DNA from 3 places in the Zhongshania borealis genome. Region 3 is predicted to be linked to each of the others. Evidence: predicted binding sites of a transcription regulator. Region 3 holds the regulator's gene; each other region holds the start of a gene.

Region 1 (4,291 bases), 120 kb from region 3:
TTACCGTTGCCGTCTACGGCTTGGTGGCGATGATCGTAAAAATAGACGACGTCGGCCTATTTTTACTGGAGACAAAAACTGCCCTTGCTAAGGCAGTGGGTAATTTTCTTCTGTGGTTGGCACCCGCCTTAATGAAAACCTTAACCGTAGTTGGTACTCTCGCAATGTTTTTAGTGGGTGGCGGTATTTTAGGCCACGGCTTTGACCACTATGCACAGTTAGACATTGCCCTCGGTCATCTGCATATTTTCGCGAATGGCTTGGCGAATAGCGTCGCGCAGAACCTATTTAACGGCCTTATTGGTGTGGTCACAGGTGCAATTGTGGTGGCGCTAGCAACGGTATTTGATCGCAAGTAAGCGCATTAGAATCAGCTGCTATTGAAAATTCCTAGATCAACAGTGCGTGAAACGACCTAAGCGCTGCTTTAATTGCGCGTTTTCCGTGCGCAATTGTTCGATCTCTTCCAGCAAGCTGATGGCTAAAGCAATACCCGGCCAATCGATCTTAAGGTCTTGATGGAGTCGCACGGCCTTCTTTGTTTGCATGACCATATGTGTGGAAAACACCCATTGCTCTGGGCTGTCGCCATGAGGCTCGACGATACCCTGCTCGACGATCTCCAACACAAAGTGCTCTGGTAGTTCTGCAACACGGCATAGTTCGTCAAATCCAATTTTATGCGCTTTAGTGTCATTCATTATTTATCACTCCACTCTGCGCGGGCATCAAATGCAGCTTTGTTTGCCAGTTCCAGCCATATTTTGTTGATATCGTCATTTGTATTTGTGGGCATTGTCACTTTTAACACCGCGTATAGATCGCCACGCCCACTATCTGCTGGAAGTTTTTTGACTAAGCCCTTGCCACGCACGCGCAGGCGCTGGCCCGTTTGGCTATTGGCCGGTATAGACATGGTGATTTTGCCATCTAAGGTCGGCATTACCAGCTTGCAGCCTAGCGCGGCCTCCCATGGCGCGAGCGGCACGGTGATAATGAGGTTATGGCCTTCCACATCGAATAGCGGGTGCGGCACTAGGCGAATACGCAGGTAAAGATCGCCAGCTACGCCATTAGGTCCCGCCGGTTCACCCTGCCCTTTTAAACGAATACGCTCTCCCGCCTCCACACCGGCCGGAATCTTAACATTTAAGGTTTTGGTGATCTCGCTCACTCGACCGTCGGCCGAATATTGGGGAATTGTATAGGAAATGGCTTTAGATTCGTCTGACAAGGTGTCTTCGAGAAAGATTGGTAAATCTGTTTCTATATCTCGTCCTTTTCGTGTTTGCTGCCGGCGACTACTAAAATCGCTATTTTGTCCTGCTTGGCCAAACATTGATGCGAAAAAATCGGAGAAATCGCTATTAGCAGAAAACTCCTCCTGCGGATTAGCCTCTGGACGCCAGCCCGGTGGTGGCCTAAAACCGCCGTCATTGCCACCATACTGACGCACTTCGTCGTACTCCGCCCTTTTTTTGTCGTCGTACAAGACTTCGTAGGCTTCAGTGACTTCTTTAAATTTTTCTTCCGCGTCTTTGTGATCACTTACGTCTGGGTGGTATTTGCGAGCAAGCTTACGGTAGGCAACCTTGATGTCCTTTTTGTCTGCAGTGGGCTCGACACCAAGCGCCTTGTAGTAATCTTCAAATTCCATTGACTGCTATTCCTTCGCATGGACTTACCGGCGAGCATAAAGGCCGCGTAACGTTACCTGAGTGTGATCCCATTAGTTTAGCTGGTAAATGATGTAGATCAATGAATGGAGTGGAATGCCAGTATCACTAGGAACGGTAGAAAATTATTGCGAGAAAGTCGCTGTAATATTGCCGTTTTAGGCAAAAAAAAGGCCGCATACGCGGCCTCTGAACAACAATGAAATCAAAACAAGGGATCAGGCATTTAATTTCTCAGACAAGAACAACCAAGTATCTAATACCGAGTCTGGGTTCAATGAAACGCTATCGATCCCCTGTTCCATGAGCCACTGGGCAAAATCCGGATGGTCCGACGGGCCTTGGCCACAGATACCAATGTATTTGCCGTGTTTTTTGCAAGCATCTATCGCCATTTTCAGCAGGGCTTTTACGGCGTCGTTGCGCTCATCGAACAAATGCGCAATCAGGCCTGAGTCCCGATCTAAACCGAGGGTGAGCTGAGTTAAATCGTTGGAACCAATTGAGAAACCGTCGAAGTGTTCTAGGAACTGTTCAGCCAGCAGCGCGTTGGCGGGCAATTCACACATCATTACGACTTTCAGGCCGTTTTCACCGCGTTTCAAGCCGTTGGCTTCAAGTAATTCAATAACTTGCTTAGCTTCACCAACAGTACGAACAAAGGGCACCATGATTTCAACATTGGTTAAATCCATGTCGTTGCGAACTTTTTTAAGAGCCCGGCATTCCATTTCAAAACACTCTCGGAAGGAGTCTGAAATATAGCGTGAGGCGCCACGGAAGCCGAGCATCGGGTTTTCTTCTGACGGCTCGTACAAGCTACCGCCAATAAGGTGCGCATACTCGTTAGATTTAAAATCGGACATCCGCACAATTACGCGCTTAGGATAAAAGGCGCTAGCGATGGTAGAAATACCTTCCACCAGTTTCTCTACATAGAACTCTGTTGGGCTTTCATAGCCCGCAATACGACGTTTAATTGCGGTTTGCACATCCCGCGGAATATCGTCGAAATTGATAAGCGCCTTGGGATGCACACCAATCATGCGGTTAATAATAAATTCCAACCGCGCTAAACCAACGCCAGCGTTAGGGTAGCCTTGGAAGTCAAAAGCGCGATCAGGGTTGCCAACGTTCATCATCACTTTGAAGGGCAACTCAGGCATGGTGTCAAGCTTATTGCGATTAATATCGAAGTCGAGAATACCTTCGTAAACCATACCCGTGTCACCTTCGGCGCAAGACACGGTAACCGGCTTGCCGTCGGGTAGTAATTCAGTGGCATCGCCACAGCCCACTACCGCGGGAATACCCATTTCACGGGCAATAATTGCTGCGTGGCAGGTACGACCACCTCTGTTGGTGACAATGGCCGAGGCGCGCTTCATGACCGGTTCCCAGTCGGGGTCGGTCATGTCGGTTACCAGCACATCGCCCTGCTGTACCTGATCCATTTCGCTGATGTCATTAATGATCCGTACTGGACCTGCACCAATACGTTGACCGATAGAGCGACCTTCACACAAAACGGCGCCCTTCTCTTTGAGCAGGTAACGTTCCATTAAGGTAGTGGATTCGCGGCTTTTCACTGTTTCTGGGCGCGCCTGAACAATATAAAGTTTGCCGTCGTCGCCGTCTTTAGCCCATTCAATATCCATTGGGCGACCGTAGTGTTGTTCAATAATCATGGCCTGCTTGGCCAAGCCCAGCACTTCATCATCATTGATACAGAACTGATTGCGCTGCTCCTCTTTCACGTCGACAGTATCGACCGAACGACCGGCACTGGCGTCACTGCCGTAAACCATTTTAATCATTTTACTGCCGAGATTACGGCGCAATACCGCGGGGCGATCCTTGGCGAGGGTCGCCTTGTGCACATAGAATTCATCGGGATTAACCGCACCCTGCACCACTGTTTCACCCAAGCCGTACGAGGCCGTGATAAACACGACCCCATCGAAACCAGACTCAGTATCCATTGAGAACATAACACCAGCAGCGCCAGTCTCCGAGCGGACCATACGCTGAATACCCGCAGATAAGGCGACGTCAGCGTGTTCAAAGCCTTGGTGCACGCGGTAGGCAATGGCGCGGTCGTTATACAAGGAGGCAAAAACTTCCTTGATAGCGATCATAATATTGTCGAGGCCGCGAATATTTAGGAAGGTTTCCTGCTGACCGGCAAAGGAGGCGTCGGGTAAATCTTCAGCGGTCGCTGAGGAACGAACTGCAAAAGACATGGATTGATTGCCATCTACCAGTTGCTCATACGCCTCAACCACGGCAGTATTAAGCGCTTCTGGGAAAGGTGTTTCAACGATCCACTGGCGAATATTCTTACCGACCACCGCTAAGCGTTTTACGTCGTCAATATCGAGACCTTTTAGCTCAGCGATAATGCGATCATTTAAGCCGCTTTGCTGAAGGAAATCGCGAAATGCATCGGCGGTAGTGGCAAAGCCTCCGGGAACCGAAACACCGGCCTGTGACAACTGGCTGATCATTTCGCCTAGGGATGCATTTTTACCGCCAACGCGGTCGACATCATTCATTCCCAGATCGTTGAACCAGATTACGTATTCAGACACGTTTTTATCTCCCGTTATACAAGA
Region 2 (4,291 bases), 110 kb from region 3:
AATCCAGCGCCTGAGCGCGCAGCTGCCCCATGGGAATGCGCTGAGAGATTCCGTCACGGAGCTCAGCGTTCAAATGCAAATACTCAATGACAGCAACCCGTCCATGAGTACCAGTGCCATTGCACTGCTCACAACCTTTACCGATAAACGCTTTAAAATGCTTGGGAGGATCACGAGGAAATAATTCTTTTAGTATCTGCGGATCTGGCAGTGCCTCGTATTTACAGTGCTCGCAAATACGCTTAGCTAGGCGCTGGGCCATAACTGCCAACAATTCGCTGGCAAGTGAGTTAGGGTGAACATTAAGGTCAAATAAGCGCTGTACGGCATCTATTGCGTCATTACAATGCAGTGTCGACAAAACAATATGCCCAGTCTGCGATGCCCTTATGGCCTCGAGTGCGGTTTCATGATCGCGAATTTCGCCGACAAGAACTACATCGGGGTCTTGACGTACAAAGGAGCGCATTGCATCAGCAAAGTTAAACCTGATTTCGGGCCGAACCCGGACTTGTTGTATGTCGTCTATAGAGTATTCAACGGGGTCTTCAATGGTGATGACTTTGCGGCTGGTGTCGTCGGCCAGTAATTGCAATCCCGCGTTTAGCGTGGTGCTTTTACCAGACCCCGTCGGTCCAACCACCAATACAAGGCCTGCAGGATTATTCAATAAGCGGCGATACTGGCCAGCAATCATCGGCGACATACCGAGGCTGTCGATACTAATAAGCGGTGAATTCTGGGCTAGTATACGAATAACGACATGCTCGCCATGTAATGCGGGCTGAACCTGTACTCGCAAATCAAAGCGAGCATCTCCTACTCTCACTTGAGCACGTCCACTTTGCGGCAAACGACGCTCGGCAATATTCATTTCGGCCCGTAACTTAACCACATTTACAAGCCCAAGGTATTCGCTACGACTAATTTGGTAATGCTGTAAGTCGCGCAATTCGCCGTCTATTCTAAGCCGCACACGAACTCGCTCGTGGTATATTTCCAGATGTATATCACTAGCGCGGTCGGCCACGGCATCGAGCAGCAAGGCTTCATAAACCGCCACCATTCTCGCATCGGGAGGTTTACTGTCGAGTAAATCCTTATCTTGTCCTGCTGCACTAGTGTCTTTTTGCTCCATAGCTACGCGGCCGTCTTTTGCTTGACGGCTCAACGAACTCCATAAACGACGGTAGTCAACAGGAGTAACTAGTACTTTCTCGATAGTTAACTCTGGAAAAACCAGCTGGACTTCCCGCATAGGCGTGCCTGGCTGAGTACAGGCCACCACTAGACTTGTGCCTTCTATACACAGTGGTATTGCTTGCAAGTGGTCAAGAAAAGCTGTTGAAAACTGTCCGAATAGGGAGGGGTCAGCACTAGCGAGAAGCTCTTCTGTCGAGCGCAGCGGTATACCATATTGACGCGCCATTGAACGGTACAGTTTTAACTCATCGAGGTGCTGAAATTTACTTATTTCATCTACAATTAACGTATGATTTTTATCCGCAAGTTTACGCGCTTTGGCCAATAGCGCGGGGCTAACCAAACCCAATTCGACAAATACCTGATCATCACTCGGGGCCAAATCGACATAGCCGTGTTCAGTTCGCGCGATTTTATGTTGGCCTTGGTTTTTATACATCACCACGACCGTGTGGGAAGCCTTGTCTCGCTCCAAGCATATATATTGCCCGCCCACAGCAAGCTGTTCCCACAGTTTTTCGTGTTGGCTAATGTTCGGTGTAGAAACCAAAATAAGATCGAAGGGGCCGGCGCTAGGTGCGCCTTCATTGCCCTCGCCAATCCTGAAATCAATATTTTTGATACCCAGACCTGCAAGCTTTTCGCGGGCGACACCAGCAAGTATCGCATTTTTTTCAATTGCAACCACATGGCCACCAAAACCGGCCAATACCGCAGCAGCGTATCCCACGCCTGCACCCAATTGCAGTATTCGTGGTGACGGCGGTAACGTGCAAATTGCTAAACAGCGCTGGATTAGTTCCCGTGATGGAACGCTTCTTCCAATGACCAACTCATGCTGAGAATTCTGAACAAAGTGCTGCCTATCCACTTTGGCAATCACTTCCTCATATTGATGAATATTAATTGTATTTTCTTTCATAAAACAACATCTTAACTGTGATCAAAAAAATTGATTTGCAACAGAAAAACCCACTATTTGTTATCTATAAAGCCACCATCTCCGAGACACCTATAATGCAGCAACTCATTAAATAAGGACCGCTATGTCTACTCAATAAGCTGTTTTACGTAATTTGTCACCCAATTAATAATGACTGATCTGGAAAACTAGCATACCAATACAAAGGATTGCTGCCAGTATTGGATAGCTTTTTAAGCCACCAATATAAGTAATACTCTCTTTACTCGCGTCTTGATAATTTCCCCGTTGAAGCTTCCACAGGGCTAAATTCACTAAGGCAAAGATTATTAGGATAATAAAACTGGTGAATTTTGCTAAAACCACTAAAGGGAAAAACAACGCAAAGATCAGAATCGCAACACCTATGGTGAGCGTTGCGAACACCGGAGTCTGGGTCGACAACGACACGCGATGTAAAAATACAGGACCGCCGTACTGTTTAGACATCCCATAGCAAACCCGTGAGGCCATTATTAACTGAATTAACACCCCATTCACAATTGCAAACACACTAATGACGGAAACAACTTTGGCTGCGCCGAAACTTCTTTGTGCCAACATATCGGCCAACGGTGAATTACTGTGCGATAAATCTTCAAGTGGTAACGAGAAAATCGCAACTAAGGCGATGAGGACATACAAACTCGTCGAAACAAGTACCACCCAAAATATTGCTCTGGGCATGGTTCGCTGCGGCTGCTTTACCTCTTCGACAACATTTACCATGTCTTCAAACCCGATGAAGGCATAAAACGCCAAAAATGCGCCCGAAAGCACGCCAGTGAATTGCGCCACAGACGTCGGTACAAAAAGTTGTTCAAGTTTTTCTGGCAACTGTAGAAGCACATCACCGCAAAAAGCCAGCACAATGAGTAAACCCATTACCTCTATGACAGTTATCAATGCGGCTAACATTAATGATTCAGCTATGCCCCAAACCGCTACCATGGTTAACACGACAACAATACTTATCATGGCAATGGTTTCATTAACCGGAATTAGCAGTAAAAGGTAGCCGATAAAACCATTTGTCAGCGTCGCGGCTGACACAACACCAGTAAGAATAATAAGTATACCAACCGTCAAGGTAAGCCATTTTTTACCAAAGCTGTGCTCTATATAGACCGCTTCGCCAGCGCTTTTAGGGAACAATACAACAAGCTTGCTATAGCTCAATGCTGTTAGCCAAGCAATAAAAGCAGCAAAGATAAACGAGAGTGGCGCCAATAAGCCCGCCTCAGCAGCGACTTTTCCGACGAGAACATAAATTCCTGCACCAAGTATGGTGCCTAGCCCATACAAGATGAGCAAGGGCTGATTGATACGACGAGCCAACACGTTCGTGGTTCCGATCAAGAGTGTCCTCACCTCTGGTAATACGCGACGGATGACATACCAGCCCCGAAAAAGAGAAACAGGGAAGATAGCGGCGAACTCATCATCTCATAACAAGACTTTTCGCCAATTGACCTATATCAATGAGGCAGTTAGCCAAACCTATAAAGTGTAAATAAAAGATTATAGCCTAAGGCAAAGGACTCATAGTTAGTCGCTGTTATACGGTAGCTAAACACAACAACAAGAAAACCACAGGTAGTGGCACCCAAGAACTGATAAAGCACATCGCCAGCAAAGTAGGAGGACTTCTTTGCGTTACTTCTCTTAAACTTTCAGGATTTGTAGTGGCATAGTGAATTTGGCCAAAGCGACCAAAAAGACAGCCACAGCTTTATGCAAAATAAAAGTAGGACGCTGTTCAGGCCGCGACATGTAAATTTAAATCCGGCGCCTGTAGTATGCTTGCTCCTACACGAGTTAGAGTTTCCTTTTCAGGTGATTTACGATGGCAGCAGGTTCTCTATTAGCACTTTTTGACGACATTGCGACCTTATTAGACGATATATCCATGATGTCAAAGGTAGCGGTCAAAAAGACCGCTGGAGTTTTAGGTGATGATTTAGCAGTAAATGCTGAGCAAGTTGGCAGTGTTCGCGCCGCGCGTGAGCTTCCGGTCGTGTGGGCTGTGGCGAAAGGTTCACTGCTCAACAAGCTGATTATTGTGCCGGTGGTATTATTGGCTAGTTTGTTTATGCCCTGGCTAATCACGCCAGTGTTGATGATTGG
Region 3 (4,291 bases):
TATATCTCACGATCCAAAGCGCTAAACCAAAGCCACATTCTGACAAGTAGCGACTTACACTGACCATGACAACACTTATACAAACTACCGCTGTAAAGCCGCGCACTGCTCCGCTAGCGCTAGATGCCGGCTTGATTGCTAAATACAGTACGCAGGGGCCACGCTACACCTCCTACCCCACCGCCTTGCAATTTACTGATCAATTCACCGCAGACGATTACCAGCGGCACCTATTAAGAGCGCGATCGATTGCGGCCCCTTTGTCGCTATACGTGCACTTACCCTTCTGTCGCTGGCTGTGTTATTACTGTGGATGCAATAAAATTGTCACCAAAAAGCCCGGCGTAGCGCGGGAATATCTCGATCACCTAGCAATAGAAATTGAATTACTGACAACGGAAATTGGCGCAACGCGGCCAGTAACTCAGCTCCATTTTGGCGGCGGTACCCCTACCTATCTAGACGACGCAGAATTAACAGAGTTAGTACATTTGCTCGCAAGTCATTTTAATTTGGACGCCAATCAAGAACGAGAGTACTCAATCGAAATTGACCCACGCACAGTAAGCCCCGATCGCCTGGCGTTACTGCGCGGCTTGGGCTTTAATCGTCTAAGTTTTGGCATTCAAGACACTGACCCACATGTGCAGCAAGCTATTAATCGAGTGCAGCATACCGAGGAAATTATCGCACTTGTCGGCGCGGCAAGAGCTTACCGCTTTAACTCCATCAGTTTTGATCTCATCTATGGGTTACCACGACAAAACTGCACGACGCTTAACCACACACTAGATGACGTTATTGCGCTATTGCCCGATAGAATCGCCTTGTACCACTACGCTCATTTGCCCGCACGCTTTGCCGCGCAAAAGGCAATAGAGAGGCACAATTTACCCAGCGCCAGTGAAAAACTTGCCATGCTCAGCCTAGCGACCACGCGTTTAATCGAGGCTGGCTATGTATACATCGGCATGGACCATTTTGTCCGACCCGAGGATGAGCTAGCCCAGTGCCAAAAAAAGGGGCATTTACAGCGCAATTTTCAGGGCTATTCCAACACCTTGGCGCCGGATGTGCTTGGCATTGGCGTATCTGCCATCAGCGCCATCGGTGACAGCTATGCCCAAAACAGTCGCGACATTAGTGACTACTATAAGAAATTAGACGCTGGCCAGCTCCCCATCGATAGAGGGGTCATAAAATCAACTGAGGACCAAATACGGGCTTATGTCATTATGCAACTCGCCTGTAATCTCCGGGTTTCCGCTCAGGCTTTCACCGACAAATTTAGTATATCGCTCTGGGAAAAGTTCGCCGATGTTCAGCCAAAGCTCGAGGAGATGCAACAAGACGGTATCGTCATCATCGAACACGACGGCATCACCATTACTGAAACAGGGCGAATGATGCTGCGCAATGTTTGCATGGTGTTTGACCAATATCTCAACGCACATACCCAGAGCTACTCAAAAACAATTTAACAAAGCTGGCATACCTGAGATTCCCCCGCTTTTAGACTATGACACCTTATTAGCAAGTCATGCCAAACACTTGAAATATGACCACAATGTGAGTAAGAGTAGGTATTATCCGGTGTTATTAAACACGCAATAAGGAAATGCCTAGCATGATCGCTGTCAGTGAGCACAACGCGCCGTCAGACAAGCACTGTCCGCACAACGCCGCAATCAATTGCGCAAGCTGCCGATTAAGCGCGATATGCTTGCCTCTGGCGCTGGCCCAAGACGAAATTGTGCAATTAGATGAAATTGTCCAACGCGGCCGGCCATTGCAAAAAGGCCAACACCTCTATCGCGAAAATGATCACTTCTCCTCGGTTTTTGCCGTGCGCTCCGGCGCAGTGAAAGCCTATAGCATGTCAGATAGCGGCGAAGAGCAAGTAACCGGCTTTTATCTGCCAGGGGAAATCCTCGGCATGGACGGCATTGGCCACAATCGTTACGCCAGCTCCGCCGTCGCTATGGAGGTATCGGCAATTTGCGAAATCCCCTTCGCAAATATCGAGGACCTCAGCGGTAAGCTCCCAAATATGCAAAAGCACTTTTTCAAGTTACTTAGCCAAGAAATCGTAGAGGATCAGCGCCATATCACGCTCGTCAGCAAGCACACTGCCGAGGAACGTTTAGCCTCACTCATCGTGAGTATTTCTGCCCGCAATGCGCGCCGCAATTTATCGCCCCTAAACATTCGTTTACCTATGTCACGCACCGATATCGGCAACTTCCTTGGTCTGACCATAGAAACAGTCAGTCGCGTGTTTAGTCGGTTTGCAAAGCAAGGCTTGATTGAAATTGATAAGAAAGAGTTGGTGGTACTTGATATCGACGCGCTAAAACACATTGCGTCTCTAGGACATTGATTTAGCGTTATAAAATATTTCAACGCTACTTAAACGCCGCGTTTTTATTCACGCTGCCTGCACTCGTAAATTCTATATTGGGCTTAAATTCGCCCCAGCTTCCCAAATTTTTCATAAAGCGTAGTTTAGTTGACGTAGATCAATTAGCTACCGGTATCGCTTTGCTATCTTGCCGATTATCATTGGATGAGCGCAAGCGAGCAAACCGTGGCTAATTTTGTCAGCAATCCCCTGGGATTCCTATTTTCACCCCATAAACAGTGGCATGCCGTTGCTTGCGTGCCTACCAACGCACTGCCCAGTAAACTGCTTTATGCGATTGTTCTCGCAATTGGGCCTTGTCTCGCATGGTATTACGGTACCACCGTCATCGGCTGGAGCATCGGCAATGGCGAACAAGTATTGCTTACATCCGCCAGTGCCTTGCGCATTGTGATTGCTTTCTACCTCGCCATGCTGGGCGCCCTCGCCATTATCGGCTATTTCATTCATTGGATGGCCGAAACCTATGGCAGCGAATCGACCATGGTCAAAGGCATGGTCGTGGCGAGCTATACCGCTACCCCCCTCTTCATTGCGGGGCTCTCCGGCTTCTTTCCTATTTTTTGGCTAGACATGCTCGTCGGTATCGCCAGTTTAAGCTGGGCGGTTTACCTACTTTATGTCGGCATTCCCATTGTAATGAACATTCCCGCTGAGCGCGGATTTCTCTATGCCTCCGCAGTGGTTGGTGTGTGCATGGTGATTTTTATGGCCCTTATGGGCGGCGTGGTCATTTTGTGGGAAATGGGATTAGCGCCGGTATTTGTGGACGGTTGACGCTACAAAGCTGAACGATGCAAAGACTAGCAGCACCCGTACATCCCCCAAAAAATACGGTGAATTAAACCGTTATAAGACTTTTAATTTTACGTTTAAAGGAATCCAAATGGACTCGCAAACCCAACAACCCCTATACGACTACCACGCGGTGAAAATGTTTACCGTTATGGCTGTTGTCTGGGGTATTGTCGGCATGTCTGTCGGGGTGCTGATTGCCGCCCAGCTGATCTGGCCGGTACTCAATTTTGACACCCCTTGGCTCAGCTTCGGCCGACTTCGGCCCTTGCACACCAACGCAGTAATCTTTGCCTTTGGCGGTTGTGCGTTAATGGGTTCGTCTTTCTATGTGGTGCAGCGCACCTGTCAAGCCCGTCTCGCTGGCGGTCCACTGATCCCCTTTGTATTTTGGGGCTGGCAGTTAGTTATTGTGCTGGCGGCCATAACCTTACCAATGGGTTATACCAGTACAAAAGAATATGCGGAATTAGAATGGCCAATTGATATTCTGATCACCCTCGTTTGGGTGGCCTATGCCATTGTCTTTTTTGGCACCATCATGAAAAGGCGGATGTCGCACATCTATGTGGCCAACTGGTTTTACGGTGCGTTTATCATCACCGTGGCCGTACTGCACATTGTGAACAGCCTAGCGGTACCGGTTAGCTTGACCAAATCCTATTCCATATACTCCGGCGCAGTAGATGCCATGGTGCAGTGGTGGTATGGCCATAACGCTGTCGGCTTTTATTTAACAGCGGGCTTCTTGGGAATGATGTACTACTTCGTCCCTAAGCAGGCTGGTCGGCCCGTGTACTCCTACCGTTTATCAATCGTTCACTTTTGGGCGCTGGTGTCTGTGTACATCTGGGCGGGCCCACACCATTTGCATTACACCGCGCTACCTGACTGGGCGCAAAGCCTAGGCATGGTAATGTCATTGATTCTGCTAGCGCCTTCTTGGGGCGGTATGATCAACGGCATGATGACCTTGTCGGGCGCATGGCATAAATTGCGCACTGATCCGATTTTGCGGTTCTTAGTAGTGTCACTGTCCTTCTACGGCATGTCGACTTTTGAAGGGCCAATGAT

What was found. Region 3 encodes FNR, which switches genes on or off when oxygen is low (the NO sensors DNR and NnrR bind a similar motif). Its sites were predicted from a motif close to TTGATNNNNATCAA; they were not measured.
Region 1: a site for FNR is predicted at 1,746-1,759, ahead of ABD836_RS03570 (DnaJ C-terminal domain-containing protein). Genes of this name have one in related genera too.
Region 2: a site for FNR is predicted at 2,137-2,150, ahead of ABD836_RS03550 (ATPase, T2SS/T4P/T4SS family). Genes of this name have one in related genera too.

What each region holds. Positions count from the first base shown of each region.
Region 1 is NZ_BAABDM010000001.1:769,547-773,837, forward strand. It holds gene ABD836_RS03560 (DUF808 domain-containing protein) at 1-359, shown strand, start outside; gene ABD836_RS03565 (chaperone modulator CbpM) at 396-701, opposite strand; gene ABD836_RS03570 (DnaJ C-terminal domain-containing protein) at 701-1,657, opposite strand; gene ppsA (phosphoenolpyruvate synthase) at 1,895-4,267, opposite strand.
Region 2 is NZ_BAABDM010000001.1:764,996-769,286, forward strand. It holds gene ABD836_RS03550 (ATPase, T2SS/T4P/T4SS family) at 1-2,125, opposite strand, end outside; gene ABD836_RS03555 (APC family permease) at 2,291-3,523, opposite strand; gene ABD836_RS03560 (DUF808 domain-containing protein) at 4,011-4,291, shown strand, end outside.
Region 3 is NZ_BAABDM010000001.1:653,735-658,025, reverse strand. It holds gene ABD836_RS03075 (hemerythrin domain-containing protein) at 1-63, shown strand, start outside; gene hemN (oxygen-independent coproporphyrinogen III oxidase) at 66-1,481, shown strand; gene fnr (fumarate/nitrate reduction transcriptional regulator Fnr) at 1,628-2,380, shown strand; gene ABD836_RS03060 (Yip1 family protein) at 2,588-3,199, shown strand; gene ccoN (cytochrome-c oxidase, cbb3-type subunit I) at 3,309-4,291, shown strand, end outside.